4 regions of the Rhizobium sp. BK456 genome follow, and region 1 is predicted to be linked to each of the others. Evidence: riboswitches for the same ligand, from Rfam matches in the RefSeq annotation. Region 1 holds a riboswitch; each other region holds the start of a gene.

What was found. Region 1 has a riboswitch for cobalamin ahead of FHX03_RS19545 (CbtB domain-containing protein). Riboswitches for the same ligand answer to the same signal wherever they lie in the genome.
Region 2: linked by a shared signal. The riboswitch ahead of bluB (5,6-dimethylbenzimidazole synthase) and the one ahead of FHX03_RS19545 (CbtB domain-containing protein) in region 1 are both predicted to bind cobalamin.
Region 3: linked by a shared signal. The riboswitch ahead of FHX03_RS20725 (ABC transporter substrate-binding protein) and the one ahead of FHX03_RS19545 (CbtB domain-containing protein) in region 1 are both predicted to bind cobalamin.
Region 4: linked by a shared signal. The riboswitch ahead of cobU (bifunctional adenosylcobinamide kinase/adenosylcobinamide-phosphate guanylyltransferase) and the one ahead of FHX03_RS19545 (CbtB domain-containing protein) in region 1 are both predicted to bind cobalamin.

What each region holds. Positions count from the first base shown of each region.
Region 1 is NZ_JACIAO010000006.1:370,228-375,178, forward strand. It holds gene FHX03_RS19535 (putative bifunctional diguanylate cyclase/phosphodiesterase) at 1-650, opposite strand, end outside; gene FHX03_RS19540 (histidine phosphatase family protein) at 1,052-1,606, opposite strand; adenosylcobalamin (AdoCbl) riboswitch at 1,683-1,825, shown strand; gene FHX03_RS19545 (CbtB domain-containing protein) at 1,838-2,047, shown strand; gene FHX03_RS19550 (CbtA family protein) at 2,060-2,806, shown strand; gene FHX03_RS19555 (hypothetical protein) at 2,857-3,486, shown strand; gene FHX03_RS19560 (sulfite oxidase-like oxidoreductase) at 3,471-4,133, opposite strand; gene FHX03_RS19565 (ATP-binding protein) at 4,313-4,951, shown strand, end outside.
Region 2 is NZ_JACIAO010000014.1:82,484-87,434, forward strand. It holds gene FHX03_RS30075 (methyl-accepting chemotaxis protein) at 1-168, opposite strand, end outside; gene FHX03_RS30080 (MFS transporter) at 369-1,775, opposite strand; cobalamin riboswitch at 1,946-2,133, shown strand; gene bluB (5,6-dimethylbenzimidazole synthase) at 2,175-2,864, shown strand; gene FHX03_RS30090 (DUF2865 domain-containing protein) at 2,868-3,959, opposite strand; gene FHX03_RS30095 (ribonuclease H) at 4,113-4,646, shown strand; gene FHX03_RS30100 (NADP-dependent malic enzyme) at 4,664-4,951, opposite strand, start outside.
Region 3 is NZ_JACIAO010000007.1:200,818-205,768, forward strand. It holds gene FHX03_RS20715 (ABC transporter ATP-binding protein) at 1-536, opposite strand, end outside; gene FHX03_RS20720 (FecCD family ABC transporter permease) at 533-1,573, opposite strand; gene FHX03_RS20725 (ABC transporter substrate-binding protein) at 1,570-2,586, opposite strand; cobalamin riboswitch at 2,759-3,014, opposite strand; gene blh (bifunctional sulfur transferase/dioxygenase Blh) at 3,262-4,542, opposite strand; partial or broken gene FHX03_RS20735 (DsrE family protein) at 4,712-4,939, opposite strand.
Region 4 is NZ_JACIAO010000007.1:56,396-61,346, reverse strand. It holds gene FHX03_RS19985 (adenylate/guanylate cyclase domain-containing protein) at 1-636, shown strand, start outside; gene FHX03_RS19980 (chloride channel protein) at 644-2,434, opposite strand; cobalamin riboswitch at 2,714-3,107, shown strand; gene cobU (bifunctional adenosylcobinamide kinase/adenosylcobinamide-phosphate guanylyltransferase) at 3,391-3,915, shown strand; gene cobW (cobalamin biosynthesis protein CobW) at 3,920-4,951, shown strand, end outside.

The sequences.
Region 1 (4,951 bases):
CTGGCGCCGACTTCGACGGCAAAACCATCGATATGGATCGGCCTGGTGACCGCCTGGATCAGCAGCTTGGCAAAGCGCTCCTCCCGCTGCGCTGTCAGGGCAAAGGCTACAATGATGAATTCGTCGCCGCCGAATCGATAGACGCAATCGGCATTGCCGAGCGCGCAGATCCGCCGGGCAACCTCGATCAGCAGAATGTCGCCCCCCTTGTGGCCGACGAGATCGTTGACTTTCTTGAAGCCGTCGAGATCGACGGAGAAAAGCGTGACGTTCTCGTCCCACTCCTCAATCTGGTCCTCGTCGTCCTTGATCGGCCGTGAGAGGATCTTGCGTTCGAAGGCGTAGCGGTTCGGCAGCTTGGTCAGATGGTCGTGGGTCGCAGTCCAATCGGCCTTCGCCTGGGCGGCGGCGCGCAGTTCCGTTTCCTTGCGCAGGTCGGCGATGCGCAGCACCGAATAGATGAAGCTCATGGCGCCGGCGATGCCAAGCGCCAGAACGAGTTTGTCGGCGCCGTATTCGCCGAAACCGGTCATGAAGAAGACAAGGCTGTCGTCAAGCTGCAAAAGCGCGCCGAGGAGCCAGAGAGTTATCCCAAGCCCGACGATCGATACGCATTGCCTTCCGGCCCTGCTCTGGAAAAACACCGGCATGTGGCCTTCTCCATCTCCACCATCTGCCGAACTATCATGAAAGTCTGAAATGTTCGTTGAAACCAGAAGGCGAATTTTTGGAGGCGGCAGCCTGTTGCTGCACCGTTGAGGGACTGAGGATGCTGAGCCGGGACGGGAAAGAACGAAGGCGAGCGTGCTGGTGCATCGCTCGCCTTTTCTCGTGCTTCAGGCGGTGACGATCAGCAGCGGAACGCTGACGATGAGACCGACCAGAACCGTGATTGTGGCGACACGCATCAAACGCAGACGACGCGTGCGCTCCCCACTCCAATCATATGTCATTCTTCCATCTCCTTGGGAAAGGAAGTAGTCCCGGTCAAACCCGGTTCAATAGAGATGACGCGATTTGCTTGTGTAAGGCTGGATAAAATGAGGAGCCGCTAATACGGAAAGCGCAGAGACCAGCGGCTGCCATTGCTGGTCATGCAAACGATGGCGAGCGGCTCGATATCGCTCCGCCAGAAGGAGGAGTGCGGCGCCTGAAGCACATGGGCGACCGCCGCCCGGATCACGGCCGCGTGGCTGATGGCAATCACATGGCCGCCGAGGGCGGATTCACCGTCCATCCAGCCGGCGACGCGTGTTCTGAGATCAAGAAGGCTTTCGCCACCATGCGGGGCCGCTTCCGGATCGCTCATCCAGGCCACGAGGTTCCCCGGCTCTTCGGCCTCGATCGTTGTGATCGACCTGCCGGCCCAGCGGCCATGGTCGCAATCACGCAGCGCCTGATCTATCCGGGCTTCGAGGCGGAGCGCGTCAGCGGTCTGGCGGGCGCGCAAAGCGGGGCTGGTGGCGATACGGTCGGCGCGGGGTGGGGCAGCCATCCGGCCGGCGTCTTCCGCCGCCTTGCCTTCCAGCGGTTCGTCAAGTGGGAACAGCGTCTTGCGGCTCGCCGTCGTCGCGCCGTGGCAGATCCAGGTGAGGCGCGTATTCACAGTCTTCCGATCTCCCGGGGTGCAGTGGGACGGCCCTTTGCCGGCTCGTGAAGTTTCGTTGACAGTCTCTTCGGCGAGCAGATATAACCGTGTTGTTGCGGGTTTGGAAGCCGGTGGAAATCCGGCGCGGTCGCGCCACTGTGACCAGCGTGTTGAAGCTTTTTCACGCTGGAAGTCAGACCTTACCGCACAAACACTCTTTCGACTGAACGCGTCATTCCGGAGGAATACATGTCTGACACCACTTTCGCGCCCGCCGCGGCGCCGGCCCCGATCCCCGTCGGCGAAATCCTGCCCTGGGCGATCTTCGGCGGCCTGCTGATGCTTATCGCCATCTATTTCGTTGGCACCGAGGAAGGCGCGATGGCGCTGTTCAACGGCATGTATGTGCACGAATTCGTGCATGACGCCCGCCATCTCCTTGGCTTTCCCTGCCACTAGGGAGATATTGACATGGTTGGAAACCTTCTCCTTCGCGGCATGCTCGCGGGGCTGCTCGGTGGCATCCTCGTTTTCGTTTTCGCCCATGTCTTCGGCGAGCCGCTGGTCGATGCGGCGATCGCTTTCGAGGAGGCGAGCGCCCAGGCGGCCGGCGAAGCTGCCGAACCTGAAATCGTCAGCCGGGCCACCCAGGCCGGTCTCGGCCTTTTCACCGGCGTCATGGCTTACAGCATCGCCGTCGGCGGGCTTTTCGCGCTCGCTTTTGCTTTCGTGCACGGCCGCGTCAGCAATCTTTCGGCGCGCGGCACCTCGGCGGTCATCGCCATTTTCGCCTACGTGGCGATCGTGCTCGTTCCCGCTATCAAATATCCGGCCAACCCGCCGGCGGTCGGCAATGCCGATACGATCGGCGTCAGGACCGAGCTGTTCTTCCTGATGATTGTCGTCTCGCTCGCCGCGCTGATTGCCGCGGTGGCGCTGTCGCGCCGTCTTTCCGAGCGTTTCGGCCTCTGGAACGGCGCGATCATTGCCGGCATCGCCTATCTCGTCTTCATCGTGCTCGTGCTCTATCTGCTGCCGCCGATCAACGAGGTGCCGGAGAACTTCTCGGCCATGGTGCTCTGGCGTTTCCGGACGACAACGCTCGCCATGCATGCGATCCTCTGGGCAACACTTGGCCTTGGCTTCGGGGCGCTGGCGGAAAAGCGGCTTGCTGCGAAGGGCGGCCAGCGGAGCCGGCCGGCAACGGCACTCCACTGAACGCAATGAAGGGCGCCGTTTTGCCGGCGCCCTTGGGTTTTCAAGCGACCATGAAAAGCAGCAGAGCCATATCAATCCTGTCGGCGGCCTTTGCCGCCGCCTTCTTTTGCATGCCTGCTGAAAACGCCCTTGCTCATAGTCGCAGCGCCGGCGGCAGCCAAGCGGGTCTCGATATCCCAGAAATTTCGCATGGCGAGATGGCGGTGATTTCGCACTATCGCGGCCGAATTATCGGCCTGGCGTCCCGCGCAGTCGATACAAACGAGCCCTTCCGCCGCGTTCTGAACTATGCCGAAATCCAATATTCCTATCGTCTTTGGGGGCGGATGCCGGGCAGCGTGGCCGACGAGGAAAGTCCCTTCAACGAATGCGCCCACGCCTACCTCGCGGCGACGAAAGCTGTGTTGATGGCGATGCGCGAGATGCCAGGGGAGCGGGCTGTGGCGAGTGAAATCATTTCCGCGGTCGACGCCGACATGGTGCGGCGCGGGCTTGCGCTCATCACCTGCCGGTTCAGCGGCGAGGCCTTCAACACCGCCGGTCTCGTCAATCCACGCTGGAGCAAGGTGCCGCTTCATCCCGCCAGCATGGCGTCGCTGACGGCGCTCGCCTTGATGCTCGGGCTTGGTGTCCTTGCGCTGGGCCGCTTTCTGCGGCCGAAGACTCAATCGTCGGAATAGCGCTGCTCGCGCCACGGATCGCCATACATATGATAGCCGTTCTTTTCCCAGAAGCCGGCTTCGTCCTCCGGCATCAGTTCGATGCGGCGCAGCCATTTGGCGCTTTTCCAGAAGTAAAGATGCGGCACGACGAGGCGCATCGGGCCGCCGTGGTCCGGCGTCAGCGGCAGGCCTTCCCAGGATGTCACTAGGATCGCGTCCTCGGCGGCGAAGTCGGCAAGCGGCAGGTTGGTGGTATAGCCATCATAACTCGTCAGCATGACGTAAGCGGCTTCCGGCTTCGGCATGGCGAGATCGAGCAGATCGCGCGTGGAAACACCCTTCCATTTGTTGTCGTAGCGCGACCAGGTGGTGACGCAGTGGATATCGCTGACCTTGGTGCTCTGCTCAATCGCGTGGAAGTTGGCCCAGGTGAGGGTGAGCGGGGTTTCGACAAGGCCGCGCACTTCGAGACGCCAGGTTTCGGTGGATATGACGGGCTGCTGGCCGAGATCGAGCACCGGCCAGTTCTTGACGAGGTGCTGGCCGGGCGGCAGGCGCTCGGTTTCAGGGCGGGCTATGCGACCAGTCAGGAACTTGCCCTCAGCCGCCCAGCGCCGCTTGGAGCTGGTGAGCTTGCTATCGGCGGGCGTGTTGTCGTCGCTCATGATAGGGTTCCCTTGCGATGCAGCAATAGGATATCGGCCTTTGCCGGGTGTCAAGTTCGACGGCCCTTGGAAATCGCTGCCGGTATTATTAGACTTGGGTATGCCTCACTGGGGAGTGGAGGCGGAAAGGGGAGGAGCCGGATCTGTCTTCGAGATATCGTGCGATAGCGGCGTTGCTGGTGGTGCCGGTGATCATCTTCGCCTTCTTCACCTATGGAAGCGCGATCGCGACGCGCGCCTATATGGGGGAAGCCTCGGCGCAGGCGGGAACGGCGTTGCGCCTTGCCGTCTCGGCCCTCAGCGGTCACCTCAACCGCTACGAGGCGCTGCCGGCACTGATCGCCGATCACGACGACATCAAGGAACTGGTGAGTGCACCCGAGGATGCGGTCTTGCGCGATGCGGCCAATCTCTATCTCAAGGAGATCAACGGCCTGCTGAAATCCTCCGACATTTATGTGGTCAAGCCTGATGGAGAGACCATCGCGGCCAGCAATTACGATGGACCGGGAAGCTTCGTCGGGCAGAATTTCAGCTACCGGCCTTATTTCCAGGACGCGATCGAAGGCCGGCAGGCGCGGTTCTATGCACTCGGCACTACCTCGCTAAAGCGCGGCTATTATTTCTCGGCGCCTATCAGGGTGGAGGCGGATATTCGTGGCGTCATCGTCTTCAAGGTCGATATCGACATGATCGAAGCCTCCTGGGGCGGCGGCGAATACAAGATCTTCGTCTCCGATCCGGAGGGTATCATCTTCATGTCGGGCAGCCCGGAATGGCTGTACGGGGCGATCCTGCCGCTGACGGCTGACCGTATC
Region 2 (4,951 bases), on a different contig from region 1:
AAACTGCTCCACGTCCTTGGACCAGTTCGCCTTGGCGCCATCGATCAACGCCCTGGTTTCGTACATCCAGGTGTAGGTGGCAAAGGCGGAGATGCCGCAAAGGTTGACGGTCACGATAATCGCCGCCAGCTTGGCTGTCAGAGGCATCGTTTTCAAAAAATGGAACATGCCGCGTGGGCCTCGAAACGCGGGCTCGGTCAGATATGTTTCCGACCAGCCTATCAATACAGGCATCCACGCCGGCGGTCGCAGCATGAGCACTCATGCCCATGTCCCCTGTGCGACCCAAAACGCGCAAACGCAGTCTGTCTTCGATGTGTGAAGAAATCATAAAGTGGAATGGGATAGCGAAACGGCGGCCAGCGGGATCAAGGGCTGTTTTCCGCCATGGCCTCTTCCGGCTCGGCCTGGCGGTGCTTGCGGCGGCGCGTCGTCAGTTCGGCGCCGGCATCGCGCGGCAGGCGCAGGAAGGTGATGCAGGCCAGCGCCGAAATCGCCGAGACGCTGAAGAAGGCGGTGTGAAAATCCGAGACCAGAAGCCTGCCGCCGTGGAGGCTGCTCGAAATTTCGAGGATGCCGCCGGCGATCGCCACACCCATTGCCATGGATATACGCTGGGCAACGGCGTTGATCGCGGTCGCCTGGCTGCTGTCGGCCTCACCGACATCGCCGAAGGCCATGGCGTTGACGCCTGAGAAGGCCATGGAGCGGAACAGGCCGCCGATCAGCAGGCAGGCCATGATCAGCGGCAGCGGCGTCTCCCTGGTAAAAAGGCCGTTGATGCCGAGGAAGATTGCCGCCAGCAAGGTGGTGATCGATATCACGGTGCGGAAACCGAAGGCATTGAAGGTGCGCGAAGCGGCAAATTTCGACCCCATGGAGCCGAGCGCGCTGACGAAGGTGACCGAGCCCGATTGCAGCGGCGTCAGGCCGAAGCCGAGCTGCAGCATCAGCGGCATCAGGAAGGGCAGGGCGCCGAGGCCCATGCGGAAATTCGAGGCGCCGAGGATCGCCGCCCGGAACATCGGATAACGGAACATTTTCGGATCGAGCAGCGGATAGGGCGCGCGGCGGGCATGCAGGAGATAGAGGAGGCCGGCAAGGATGCCGACGGCCACCGTGACATAGCCGTAGATGACAGGCACGGCCGGCAGGCTGATCACCGACAGGCCGAAGACGAAGCCAGAAAAGCCGATGCCGCAAAGGAAGAAGCCCGGAAAATCCATCGGCCGTGGACTGCGAGGCTCGACCGCCGGCAGGAAACGCGTGACGAGGATGATGCCGAGCACGCCGATCGGGACATTGATCCAGAAGATCCAGTGCCAGGTGAGATAGGTGGTGAGGAAACCACCGATCGGCGGCCCCATGATCGGGCCGATCAGCGCGGGGATGGTCAGCCAGGCCATGGCATCGACGAGTTCGTGGCGCGGCGTTCCCCGGACCAGCAGCAGACGGCTGACCGGCGTCATCATCGAGCCGCCGGCGCCCTGGATCAGCCGCGCGACGACGAAGGCCGCAATCGAATTGGAAAAGGCGCAGGCGACTGAGCCGATCATGAAGACGAAGATCGCCATACGGAAGATGTTGCGCGCGCCGAAACGATCCGACATCCAGCCGCTGATCGGGATGAAGATCGCCAGTGCCACGAGATAGCTGGTGACGGCAAGCTTCAGCGCGATCGGCGAGGTGCCGATATCGGCTGCGATCGCCGGCAGGCTGGTGGCGATGACGGTCGAATCCATCTGTTCCATGAACAGGGCGACCGCAAGGATCATGGGTGTCAGGCGGGGCACGGGCAACTGGGTGCAAAGAGGAAAATTGCGGCGCCACAGGCGTCGGTTAGGATCTGTTCGGTTCTACGGCAGCGATGCACAGCTGTCCACGCGATCGATGTCACATACGGGTGAATGCGGCATGAGGTCGCTTGCCGCAGGGCCGGTTTGCTGAAATAGATGCGCCGTCAGGTGCCCGCTTTTCAAGCGGGAGAATCGGGAATCCGGTGCGAGACCGGAACGTGCCCAACGCTGTAAGGCCGACGTTTGCCGCTTTATCATGCCACTGGCTTTCGCCGGGAAGGCTGCGGCAGACGGATGACGCCAAGTCAGAAGACCGGCCTGGCAAGATAGACCGAACCCGCGCGGACGGCGGGCGGTTGCGTTGTTGGGGATTTGACGATGCGACCCTTTGATGAGGATGCCCTGTCCGTGGCGTCCGGTTTTTCCTTGGCCGAACGCGAGGCCGTCTATCACGCGATCATGACGCGGCGCGACGTTCGCAGCCAGTTCCTGCCCGAGCCCTTGCCCGACGACGTGGTGGAACGGCTGCTGACCGCCGCGCACCACGCACCCTCCGTCGGCTTCATGCAGCCGTGGAATTTCATTCTGGTGAGAAGTCCAACGGTGCGAGCGCGCATCCGCGATGCCTTTGCCAAGGCCAACGAGGAAGCGGCATTGATGTTTGAGGGCGAGCGGCGGCAGGTCTATCGCTCCCTCAAGCTGGAAGGCATCGTGGAGGCGCCGCTCGGTATCTGCGTAACCTGCGATCCCACCCGCAGCGGCAGCGTGGTGCTGGGGCGCACGCACAATCCGCGAATGGACAGCTATTCGACAGTCTGCGCCATCCAGAATCTCTGGCTGGCGGCCCGCGCCGAAGGGATCGGCATTGGCTGGGTCAGCATCTTTCACGAAGCCGACCTGAAGACCATTCTCGGCATCCCCGAGCATATCGAAGTGGTTGCCTGGCTCTGCGCCGGTTTCGTCGACCGGCTCTACGACCAGCCGGAACTCTCGGTCAAAGGCTGGCGGCAGCGGCTACCGCTTGAGGAACTCGTCTTCCACGATGGCTGGGGAAGGAACGAGAGGTAGCGATCACTGCTGCTGCGGCTGCGGGCCAGGTGCGGCAGGATTGGCAAGGTCGATCGAGCCCTGGTCGCCGGCGAGGAATTGCGGGCCGACCTGGCGGACCTTGTTCTGCGTGGGGTCGTAGGGACGCTCTGGAACCGATGGCTGCGGCGCGGCGGCGGCCGCTGTATCCTTCGCCGGCGGATTGGTGCGGATGGTGGTGATCGAGCCCTGTGGCGGCGGCTGGCTTATCGCCTGCTTGCCGCGCATCTCGTCGTAATAGGCGGTGAGATTGCAGGCACAGGCGTTTTTCTCGCCGGGCGCGCGGCTTTTGTAAGCGAAGGCGTTCTTCATGGCGCTGTAGGGCGTGCCGGTTGCGACCGAGATCATGTTCGAGGCTTCCGTGCTCGTCACGTCGCGATAGAAAAGCTGGGTTTCGATGCCGGGGCACATCTTGGCGCAGGTCTGGGCGTCGCGGCCGAAATCGACCGAGGTGGTGTTTGAACTGATCGGGAAGAAGCCGCCGTCACAGCTGCGCACGCAGATGGTGCTGACCGGCGACAGCATATCGGCCCGCGGCAGGCCGTAGCGCGGATCGGCCTCTCCGCCGCCGAGCGGAATGAAAGTGTCCGAACGCATCGCCTGCTCCTCGACGCTCGGGGCAGGGTCGTTGGCATTGCGCTCGGAAGGCGCATAGAAGTTCTCGCTGTTGCAGCCGTTGCTGTCGAGCGCGGCCATCAGTTCGCGGCGGTCGTCATCGGCGCCGTTCCGGCCGGCCAGCTCGTTGCGGCGGTCCTGGAGATAAGCGATATTGTCGATCATCCGGCCTTCGGCCTGCGACAGCTCGGTGCAATAATCGGCATTCTCGCCGCCGATCACCACCATGCTGCCCGAGGTGCAGCCGTAGTTGCGCAGATCGTTACGCACCTTGCGAAGCTCGAGGTTCTGCTCGGCCATGGCATTGGCATATTGGCGTGCTTCCGGGCCGTTGCCATTGCCGATCGAGCGCGGCAGGTCGGCGAGACGGCCGCGCAGGTCCTCACAGATGGCATTGGTCTGCGCGACGGCGGGCGCTGCGAAGGCGAGGAGAAGGGCGAGAGACAGGTTTCGGCGTTTCACGGCGTCGTCCCGGAATGAGCAAACGGTCGGTGGGTCGAATGCGACTTCAATCGGCCGCGCGTTTTCCCTTAACGGATTTCTCTTAATAAGCTCAAAGAAAATATTAGCGTATTTTCCTGATCTTATCCAGCAATCGCCAGAGACGCGGTGAAAATGACAAGCATCCCCGACGAGATCCCTTCCTTTGCACCGACATCAGGCGTGACGGAAGCCCAACACGGCCTTCACCTCTTCGCGGACGGTTGTTATGAGCCCGGTTCCGGGCATGGAGGCTGGTCGTTTGTCGCTTATCGCGATGCGGTGGAAATCGCCTCCGACTTCGGTGGCGTCGACGATTCCAGCAATAATGCCATGGAATTGACCGCCGTTCTCAGGGCCGCCATGTGGATCAACAGCCAAACAGCCGGAGAACCCGCGATCATCTGGTCCGATTCCGTCTATGCCGTCAAAGGCTGCAACAGCCGCCGACATATCTGGAAGAACAACGGCTGGAAGAAAAGCAGCCCGAATGGACATGGGCGACGGCGAACGATCGACAATGCGGACCTCTGGAAAGCCGTCGATCGTCAGCTATCCCAAAACGCCCTGGTGACCATTGCCTGGTGCAAGGGACATTCGGGGATTGCCGGCAACGAGCGCGCGGACGCGCTCGCGGATAGAGGACGCCTGTCGATAGCCGATGGCTGACGTTGGCGGCAACCGGCTTACGCCGGCTGCGATGCCTCGACGACGGCGAGGGCGGCCATGTTGACGACGCCGCGGGAGGTGACTGAAGGCGCCAGGATGTGGGCGGGCAGGGCGGTGCCGAGCAGGATCGGGCCGACATGCAGGCCGTCCGTCATCGACTTGACCACGCCGAGCGTGATGTTGGCGGCGTCGAGATTTGGGAAGACCAGCAGGTTCGCCTCGTCGTGCAATGTCGTATCCGGCATGACGCGTTTGCGCAGCGCTTCGGTGATGGCGCTTTCGCCATGCATTTCGCCGTCGACCTC
Region 3 (4,951 bases), on a different contig from region 1:
CGGAGAATGTCGAGCTGGTGCTGGATATCGAGATGATTGGTCGGCTCGTCGAGCAGCAGCTCGCCCGGCGCCTGCGCCAGCGACCGCGCAATATGGACGCGCTGTCGCTCGCCTCCCGACAGCGTCTGCCAGAGCTGGCCCGCCCTCGCCTGCATGTCGACCCGCAACAGCGCCTCCTCGACCGCGGCATCATCCTCCGCGCCGAAGGGCGCAAGCATCCCGCGATGCGGCGTGCGGCCGAGCCGCACCACGTCGCGCACGGTCAGTTGCGTCTCGGTCGTCGATTGCTGCTCGACGAAGGCGATGCGCCGCGCAAGGGCGGCGCGCGACAGCGAAGCGATATCGTCGTCGCCCAGCCGGATGACGCCGCTGCGGACCTTGCGCAGCCGGCAGATCAGCCTCAGCAGGCTCGATTTGCCGGACCCGTTCGGCCCGAGCAGACCGAGCACCTTGCCCTTTGCCACCGTCAGGCTGACGCCGTTGACGATGACCGTGTCGCCTGCGGCGAAACTCACCGCGTCGATCGTAATGCTCATGCGCTCCTCCGCACGCGATAGAGGATGACGGCAAAGGCCGGCGCGCCGAAGAGCGCCGTAACAACGCCGATCGGCAGGACCTGCTGTGGGATGATGATGCGCGAGACGATATCGGCGCCGACCATGTAGATCGCGCCGCCGAGTGCTGTTGCCGGCAGCAGCCGCCGATGGCCCGGCCCGACGAGGAAGCGGGCGGCATGGGGAATGACCAGGCCGACGAAGCCGATCGAGCCGACCATGCTGACGACGCTTGCCGTCATCGCCGCTGTCAGGCCGAACAGCAGGATCTGGACGCGGCGCACCGCAATGCCGAGCGAGGCCGCCGCATCCGTACCGAAGGCGAAGGCATCGAGCGCCCTGACATGGGCCATGCAGATGACGAAACCTGTGAGCGCGATCGGCACCGAGAGATAGACATCCGGCCAGCGCACGCCGCTGAGCGAACCCAGAAGCCAGAACAGGATGCCCCGCGCCTGCTCGGCATTCGCCGATGTCGTCACGATGTAGGAGGTCAGCGCAGTGAAGAGCTGCGAACCGGCGACGCCGCACAGGATGATGCGTTCGCCGGTTCCTCCCGCACCCGTCGCCAGGAAGCCGACCAGCAGAAAGGCAATGACCGCGCCGATGAAGGCGCCGCTGGAAAGGCCAAGAACACCGTAGCCGAGGCCGAGGATCATCACGCAGACGGCTCCCGTCGAGGCGCCGGCGGAGATGCCGAGCACATAGGGTTCGGCCAGCGGATTGCGCAGCAGCGCCTGCAGCACGGCGCCGCAGAGCGAGAGCGACGCGCCGGCGCTGGCCGCAACCAGCGCCCGGCTCAGACGATAATCCCAGACGATGCCCTGGTGGATGCGGCTGAGTTCGAACTGCGTTCCGAACAGCCGGTTGGAGACGGCCTCCGCCGTTGTCGCCAGCGGGATCGCGATCTCGCCGATCGAAACGGCAAGGCTGATCATCAGTCCGAGAAGGAGAAGGGCTGAAATGGTGAGCGCGGCGAGCGCCCACCATCCTTGTTGCCTGACCGACGCTGCCTTCACTGCGAGAGGCCGAAGGATTTGATGCCGTTCGCCAAGGTCTCGATGCCGTCGATCGTGCGGATCGTTGGGTTCATCGATTGCGCGTCCATCATCACGAAGTGCCTGTTCCTGACGGCATCGAGTTCCTTGGTCACGGGGTCGTTCTCGAGAAAATCGATCTTGACCTTCGGATCGTCGGCGGCGTAGCGGCGCCGGTCCATGGTGGCGAGCACGATGACGGCCGGGTTCGCCTGGGCGATGGTTTCCCAGCCGACCAGCGGCCATTCCTCCTCGGTGGTGACGACATTCCTGGCGCCGATCGCCTTCAGTATATAGGCAGGCGCGCTGTTCTTGCCCGCAATGAAGGCGTCGCCGTTGACTTCCTTGCTGGAGAACCAGAAGACGATGGGCAGGCTCTTGCCCGATGCGGCTGATATCGAGGCGACGGCATCCGCCTCGCGCTTCTTCAGCTCGGAAATCAGCGCATCGCCGCGCTCCTTCACGTCGAAGATCTCTGAGAGTTCGGCGATTTCGCGATAGATCAGCGCCATCGTGAACAGCTCCTTGCGCACACCGTCGCCGCCATCGGTGTTGACCTTGGCGACGCAATCGGCCGGCGAAAGATAGGTATTGATCCCGAGATCCTGAAACTGCTCCCGCTTGCCGACGGAGCCCTGCGCGCCGACATGCCATTCGAACTCGGCCGCCACCAGGTCGGGCTCCTGTCCGACGACGGATTCGAAGCTCGGATCATTGTCGGCGAGACGCTTTATCCTGCTGTTCGCCGCGGCATATTGCGGCAGCACGGGACCGACCCAGACGGCCGTGCCGGCGATCTTGTCGGCAAGGCCGAGCGAGAAAAGAATTTCGGTCATTCCCTGGCCGATCGAAACGATCTTCGACGGCGCCTTCTGGAAAGTCACCTGCTCACCGCAATTGGTGATGGTCAAAGGATATTGGGTGGCAGCAAGGCTCGGTGCCGCAAGGCCGATCAGCCCGAAGGCAAATGTCATGGTGGCGAGAATCTGGCGCATGAAAAACCTCGATTGAAGGAAAAAGCACGGTTATGCCGCACGCGCGGCCGAAGGCACGCTGACGCGCGCGCTAGCCGCAGGAGGCCCAATCGAGACGGATGCATGCCGAAATTCGGCGAAGGTTCAGAAGGTCAATCATGTCTGTTCCTTATCCGGGCATCCCCGCCCGGTTGATTGGATCGTGATTGACGGCAGGTCTCCTGGCTTGCGGATATAAGTCGTTCATCCGCCTTCCCGCGATATATCGCAGTGGCAGGGCCATAAGCCCTTCAGAGATGGCCAGTCGCTGGCCACAGCTGAGATGATCGACAATCCGCTTACAGTTGCGGGGGCAGCCACGGTCTCGGTCCCTACTGGGTCGTCCTCACCGTGTTCCCTATTAATCCCCTTGGAGTCATCTTCAGGGAACCGTCACCGCCAGTTACGTCGCCCGCCCGCACGACGTCAATCATTATTGCGGAAGATTGGGTTTGGTGGGCGAAATATGGAGACGGAACGTCGGAGCGCTGTTGGCCGGTATGATGCCAGCATTCTCATCCCCAGGATGGAGCTCTCTTAAGCATCCTACTATTCCCGCTGTCGTGGGCGCGGCATCCACCAACCTCCCTCATGCTGAGGTGCGCAGCCCGAACGGGCGAAGCCTCGAAGCACGCCGCAACGCTGCTCCCTGCGTTCCTACAACGCATCCAGCGGAATCTTCAGATACCGTCGCCCGTTCGCCTCCGGTTCGGGCAACCGCCCGCCGCGGATGTTGACCTGCAGCGCATGCAGCATCAGCTTCGGTTTCGGCAGCGTGCGGTCGCGCGCCTGGCGCAGCGCCACGAAGCCGGCTTCGTCGATGCCTGATATATGCGGATTGGTGCGCTTCTGGGCGGCTACCGTGCTTTCCCAGCGTGGGTGACGGCCGCCAGGCTGATAGTCGTGGCCGGAAAAGAGCCGGGTCTCCTCGGGCAGCGACAGGATCGCCTGGATCGAGTGCCAGAGAGCGCTGGCGCTGCCGCCGGGAAAATCCGTGCGCGCCGTGCCGGAATCCGGCGTGAACACGGTGTCGTGCACGAAGGCGGCGTCGCCGATCACATAGGTCACCGAGGCAAGAGTATGGCCGGGCGAGAACATCACGCGGGCTCTAAGCCCGCCGATCTCGAAAGTGTCGCCATCAGCAAACAGCCGGTCCCATTGCGAGCCGTCGGTTTCGAGTGCCGGCCAGTTGTAGATTTCCTTCCAGAGCACCTGCACGTCGGTGACATGGGCGCCGATCGCCGTCGGCGCGCCGGTCTTTCCTTTGAGATAGTGCGCGGCGGAGAAATGGTCGGCATGCGGATGCGTGTCGAGGATCCACTCGACCGTCAGCCCTTCGCTGTCGATATGCGCGAGGATGGCATCGGCATTGGCCGTTCCCGTCGCACCCGACATTTCGTCGAAATCGAGCACCGGGTCGATGATGGCGCAGCGTTTCGTTACCGGGTCTGAAACGACATATTGCACACTGCAGGTGCGGGGTTCGAAGAAAGCCTTCACGACAGCCGCCTGCCCTGCCCGCTTTTCCAGCCAGCGGCGCGCGCCGGCAAGATCGAAGCCGAGGTTTTGACCGAAGGCCTCGACGTCCCCGGGCTGCATCCGCCCGTCAAGCACCTCTCCGAGCGCATAGAGCGTCAACGCCCGGGTGCCGCTCTTGCAATGAGCGACGACCGGCCCCTTTGCTTGCATCATCGCCCTCTGGAAGGCGCGGATATCGGCCTCGGTAATCTCGGGCCCTTTCACCGGCACGAAGCTGTAGGCGAGCCCCACGGCAGCGGCAGAAGCCTTTTCCGCCGCATCGCCCGGCTGCCCCGGCTCCTCGCCATCCGGCCGGGCATTGATGACGCCGGCAAAACCGTCCGCCGCAAAAGCAGCAAAACCGGCGGCATCGGGCTGCCCCGCCACCGATATCAGCTCATTGACCCTTACGGATGTCATCGAAGCCCCCGCGCTGCCTGCATCGGCAGTATCGCATGTATATCGGTACAATCTCACAAGTATATTGCCGAGCGCAAGAATAGTCGCTTGGCACTCCGTCGCGCCTGCGCAGGCCGGTGAATGTGGGCGCCAAGACACTCCCGATAGTCGCCCGGCCCGGCGCAGCCAGTCAAAACGACAGCGTTGCCGCGCCCTCTTTGATTTCGGCATGCATGGCGCTGGCGCCGACGATGACGATGCCGTCGAGCATGTCTTCCTGCGTATAACCGCGGGAGGTGACGCAGGGCGGGCAGGCCCAGATCGTGCCGCCGCGCTGCTGGAAATTCTCGATAAGCGTCGACAACGGATCGAGCGGCGGCACATGCGTCATCCGTTGGCCGCCCTTGCGCACAAGGTTCGCAGCCTGCGT
Region 4 (4,951 bases), on a different contig from region 1:
CTCGCGGTCTATACCGGCGCTAGGACGAGTGCGCGTATCCTTGCCGGCGAAACCCGCAGAGGAATGGGCGGTTCCATCGATGCCGCCATCCTACTGGCCGACCTTCGCAATTTCACGGCCTTGACCGAGGTCTATCAGCCCGCGGAGATCGTCGGGTTTCTCAACGAGCATTTCGAGCTGATCGACCGGCATGTCGAGGAAAATTCCGGCGAGATCCTCAAGTTCATGGGCGACAGTGTACTGGCGATCTTTCCGACTGAGGCGGAGGATCCGCAAAAGGCCTGCAGGGCAGCGTTGGCTTCGGCTCAGAATCTGCTGAAGGCCAACGAAGAGCTTAATCGCGAGCGGACACGCAACGGAGGCCCCGATATCGGCATCGATGTCGTGCTGCATCTCGGCGAGGTTTTCTACGGAAATGTCGGCGCCCACGGCCGGCTCGACTTCACGGTGATCGGCAGGGCTGTCAACGAAGCCTCGCGGCTGGAAAAGCTCTGCGGAATGCTCGAGCAGCACCTGCTGCTGTCGGAGAGCTTCGCGGCGACCTCAGCCGTCCCCTGCGAGTATCTCGGCTCTTTCGAATTGCGGGGCGTTTCGAAGAAGGCCGACGTCTTCCGGCTGGCCGGCGCCGCGTCATAACACCCCTTCAGATTTCGCCGGAGACTTCGCGACGGCGGCGGTCCAGTTCTTCGCTGTAGCGGCGCAGCGTATAGCTTTCGCTGAGCTGGCCGATCACCTTGCGCTCGATCAAATTGTTGACGACGGCGAGTGCTTCGCTTTCGCTCTTATCGAAGATCGCCGCCGCCTGCCTTGCATTCATCTGTGGCTGCAGGAAATCGTTGCGGTAGTGGATGAAATCGGCAAGCGTCTTGCCCTCGTCCTGGGTGTCGGTCGGGTTGGCGTAGATCTCCGGCACCAGCACGAGGCCGGCATATTTGTCGCTCTCCTCGACAAGGATGACACGCTGGGTCGAGCCGATTGGGAAGGCCTGCTTGAATTCCTCCAGCGAGATGCCAGCCCTTGCCGTCTTGACGTCCGCGCGCATCAGCTTGTCCACCGTCAGGTTGCGGATCCAGCCGACGTCATGGGCGCTGCGGATGCTTTCGCCGCGCAGGTGGAAGCGCCATGTGGCGAAGGAGTAGCCGAAGGTCGAGCGCACGACGAGCGAGGAGGTGATGACGGCGGCGAGCACCAGCGCGGTGATCGGGAAGTCGCCGGTGATTTCGAGCGCCAGGAAGGTCATCGTCAGCGGCCCGCCGATGACGGCGACGGCAAGCGAACTCATGCCGACCACGGCATAAATGACGGGCGTCAGCGTCGCATCGGCAAAATAGGGGCCGCAATAAGCAAAGAGCTTGCCGAGCAGGGCGCCCATGAACAGCGAGGCGAAGAACAGGCCGCCCCTGAAGCCCGAGCCGATCGAGATCGCCGAAGCCAAGGATTTCAACAGGAAGAGGCCGATCAGCGCCGGGATGGCGACGTCGCGGGAGAGGTTCAGATGCAACGCGCCATGGCCGGCCGAAAGCACCTGCGGCGAGATCATCGCCAGCAGCCCGACGATGATGCCGCCGAGGGCCGGGCGGAAGGGCGGGGCGATCGCGCTCTTGCGCGCCAGTTCTTCGACAAAGGCGACACCCTGCATGATCAGGATGCCGACGCCGGCTGAGACCGCGCCGAGCAGCAGCGCCGGGATATAATCGGCCGGCACGACCGCGCCGAAGCCGCCGATATCGATGGTGAAATCGCCGTGGGTGAGCAGCCTTGCGATCAGGGTGGAAACGAGGGCCGAAACCACCACAGGGGTCAGCGAGACGATCGTATAAGTGCCGATGATCAGTTCGAAGGCATAGAAGGCGCCGGTCAGCGGCGCGTTGAAGGCGGCGGCGATGGCGCCGGCTGCGCCGCAGCCGACGAGGACGCGGAGATCCGAGCGGCGAAGCTGCAGCTTCAGGCCGAGTTTCGAGGCGAGCCCTGCGGCAAGCTGGGTATAGCCGGCCTCCAGGCCGACGGAGGCGCCGAACCCGTTGGAGATCAGGTTCTGCACGGCGACGATAATGCTGTCAGTCAAGGACAGGCGGCCGCCATGCAGCGCATTGGCCTCGATCGGGTCGACCATCGGCTTCTTGCGGCGTTTGGCCAAAATGAAGAGCAACAGGCCGAGCAGGATGCCGCCGATGATCGGGGCGGTGAGCAGCAGCAGCTTGTCGTCGATCACCGACGAGCTCAACCTTTCGCTGTCGGCGATACCGAAGACCAACTGATGCAGTTCATTGGAGACGAAGCTCATGCCGGTCACGGCAAGACCGGAGGCAATGCCGACGACAGCGCCCGCCAGAGATAGACCGACTTCGCTGCGGCGGGTCAGCGCCCGCAGCCGCCCCGGATCGAAGAAAACACGCAGCGCTCGGAACCGGCGCCGATCCAATTTCATAAGCATGGCAAGACAACTAGGCAGGAAGAGGCCCGGTCAAGGGCGATGGCGAAGTCCGCTTGCAGCGCAATTGCGGCGAAAAGCCGGCGGGCGCGTCAAATATTTATGACGTAAGCCTCTGATAAATGACGATATTCCTGGTCGAGTAAGTCGTGTTCGGATGAGCGTGCCTGCCTTGCCGCCCACGGCCGACCGCCAAGGCCGGTTGACTTCACTCCTGAGCTTGCCTAACCATCCCTCAACGGATGGTCGCCAGACCATCCCACGCGGATGGTCATCTGATCATCCGCGGATATAACGGATGGTTCCGGATCGGCGTTACGCCTTCCGGATGAAAAGGGAATGTGACGGGGCGGACCCACACCGGGCGCCTTCATCACAGCCGACCCCGCGACTGTAGAGCGGTCAGGGTCTTCCATCCGGCATCGAGCCCTTCCTGCCCGCTTGCAATCGCGCAGGCGGGCGTGACGGGCGACATGCCGGAAAAGCCACTGGACATGCATGGTGATCAACCGGGGTCGGACGCCTCTATTTCTACGAATCGTCCACCTCTTCACCAATGCAGCCGGGAAGGCGAGGCAGATCCGCTGGCACGATCAGGGGCGACCGGTTTCCGGTCCGCCCCGATCGCGGCCGACAACCGCGAGCCAGGAGACCTGCCATTCGTGCCGGGCGAAAAGCCCAATCCTGGGCAAGAGACCCGCTGCCAGCACGGAGGTTGTTTTGGCTGAACGATTGAATTCGGCGTTGCCTCGTGGGGTACTGGAGCGCATTTCCCTCTCCTCCCTCATTCCTGTGCCCGTCACAGGAATCCAGTGCGACCAAGTCCTTGGGCGCGAGAGACTTACTTCCCGAATGAGAGTCATTCACGGCGCGGACGCGCCGTGGCTGGATTCCTGTGACAGGCACAGGAATGAGGGAGCGTGGTGGGGTGTCGCATTCTCCCAGCAGGCCTTCTGCGCATGACGACCGCTCTCTCCAATGCCATTTTCATCCTCGGCGGCGCACGCTCCGGCAAATCCCGGTTTGCCGAAAACCTCGTCGTTGCAACCGGCCTCGATCGTCACTACGTCGCGACCGGCCGGGCGTGGGACGAGGAGATGCAGTCGCGGATTGCCCAGCACAGAGCCGATCGCGGCCCGTCATGGACGACGCATGAGGAACCGCTCGATCTCGTCGGCAGGCTCGCCGCCATCGACGGCGAGGGCCGGGTCGTGCTGATCGACTGCCTGACGCTCTGGGTCACCAATCTGATGATGGAGGAGCGCGATATGGCGGCGGATTTTTTGGCGCTCGCCGATTATTTGCCGCGGGCAAAGGCGCGGCTCGTTTTCGTGTCAAACGAGATCGGCCTCGGCATCGTGCCGGACAATCGCATGGCGCGGGATTTTCGCGATCATGCCGGCCGTCTCCACCAGCTGATCGCGGCAAAGGCCGCCGAAGTCTATTTCATCGCGGCAGGCCTGCCGCTGAAAATGAAGGGTTAAATCCATGAACCAACAGAAGATTCCCGCAACCGTCATCACCGGTTTCCTCGGCGCCGGCAAGACGACGATGATCCGCAACCTGCTTACCAATGCCGGCGGTAAAAAGATCGCGCTGATCATCAATGAATTCGGCGATCTCGGTGTCGACGGCGAGGTGCTGAAGGGCTGCGGTGCGGAGAACTGCAGCGAGGACGACATCATCGAACTGACTAATGGCTGCATCTGCTGCACCGTCGCCGACGATTTCATTCCGACGATGACGAAGCTGCTGGAGCGAGAACAGCGGCCCGACCATATCGTTATCGAAACTTCGGGCCTCGCTCTGCCGCAGCCGCTGGTCGCCGCCTTCAACTGGCCTGACATTCGCACCCAGGTGACCGTCGACGGCGTGATCACGGTGGTCGACAGCGCGGCTGTTGCCGCCGGCCGGTTCGCCGACGACCACGATGCCGTCGAGGCGGCGCGCAGCGGGGATCAATCGCTCGATCATGAGAGCCCGATCGAGGAACTGTTCGAGGATCAGCTCACCTGCGCCGATCTCATCGTGCTCAACAAGACCGACCTGATCGACGTGGCCGGCCTCGGCCGGGTGCGCGACGAGGTCGCCGCCCGCACCTCGCGCAAGCCCGTGATGATCGAGGCGAAAAACGGCGAGGTGCCGGCCGGCATCCTGCTTGGCCTCGGCATCGGCACGGAGGACGATATCGCCAACCGCAAGTCCCATCACGAACTGGAGCATGAGGACGGCACGCCGCACGATCATGACGAGTTCGACAGCTTCGTCGTCGATCTCGGCCCGGTCGCCGATCCGGCCGGCTTCATCGAGGCGCTGAAGAGCATCATATCGGCCCATGACGTGCTGCGCCTCAAGGGCTTCGTCGATGTTTCGGGCAAGCCGATGCGCCTGCAGCTCCAGGCAGTCGGCAGCCGCATCGACCACTATTTCGATCGCGCCTGGGCGCCTGGGGAAAACCGCGGCACGCGCCTCATCGTCATTGGTCTGCATGAGATGGATCAGGGTGCGGTGAGAGCGGCG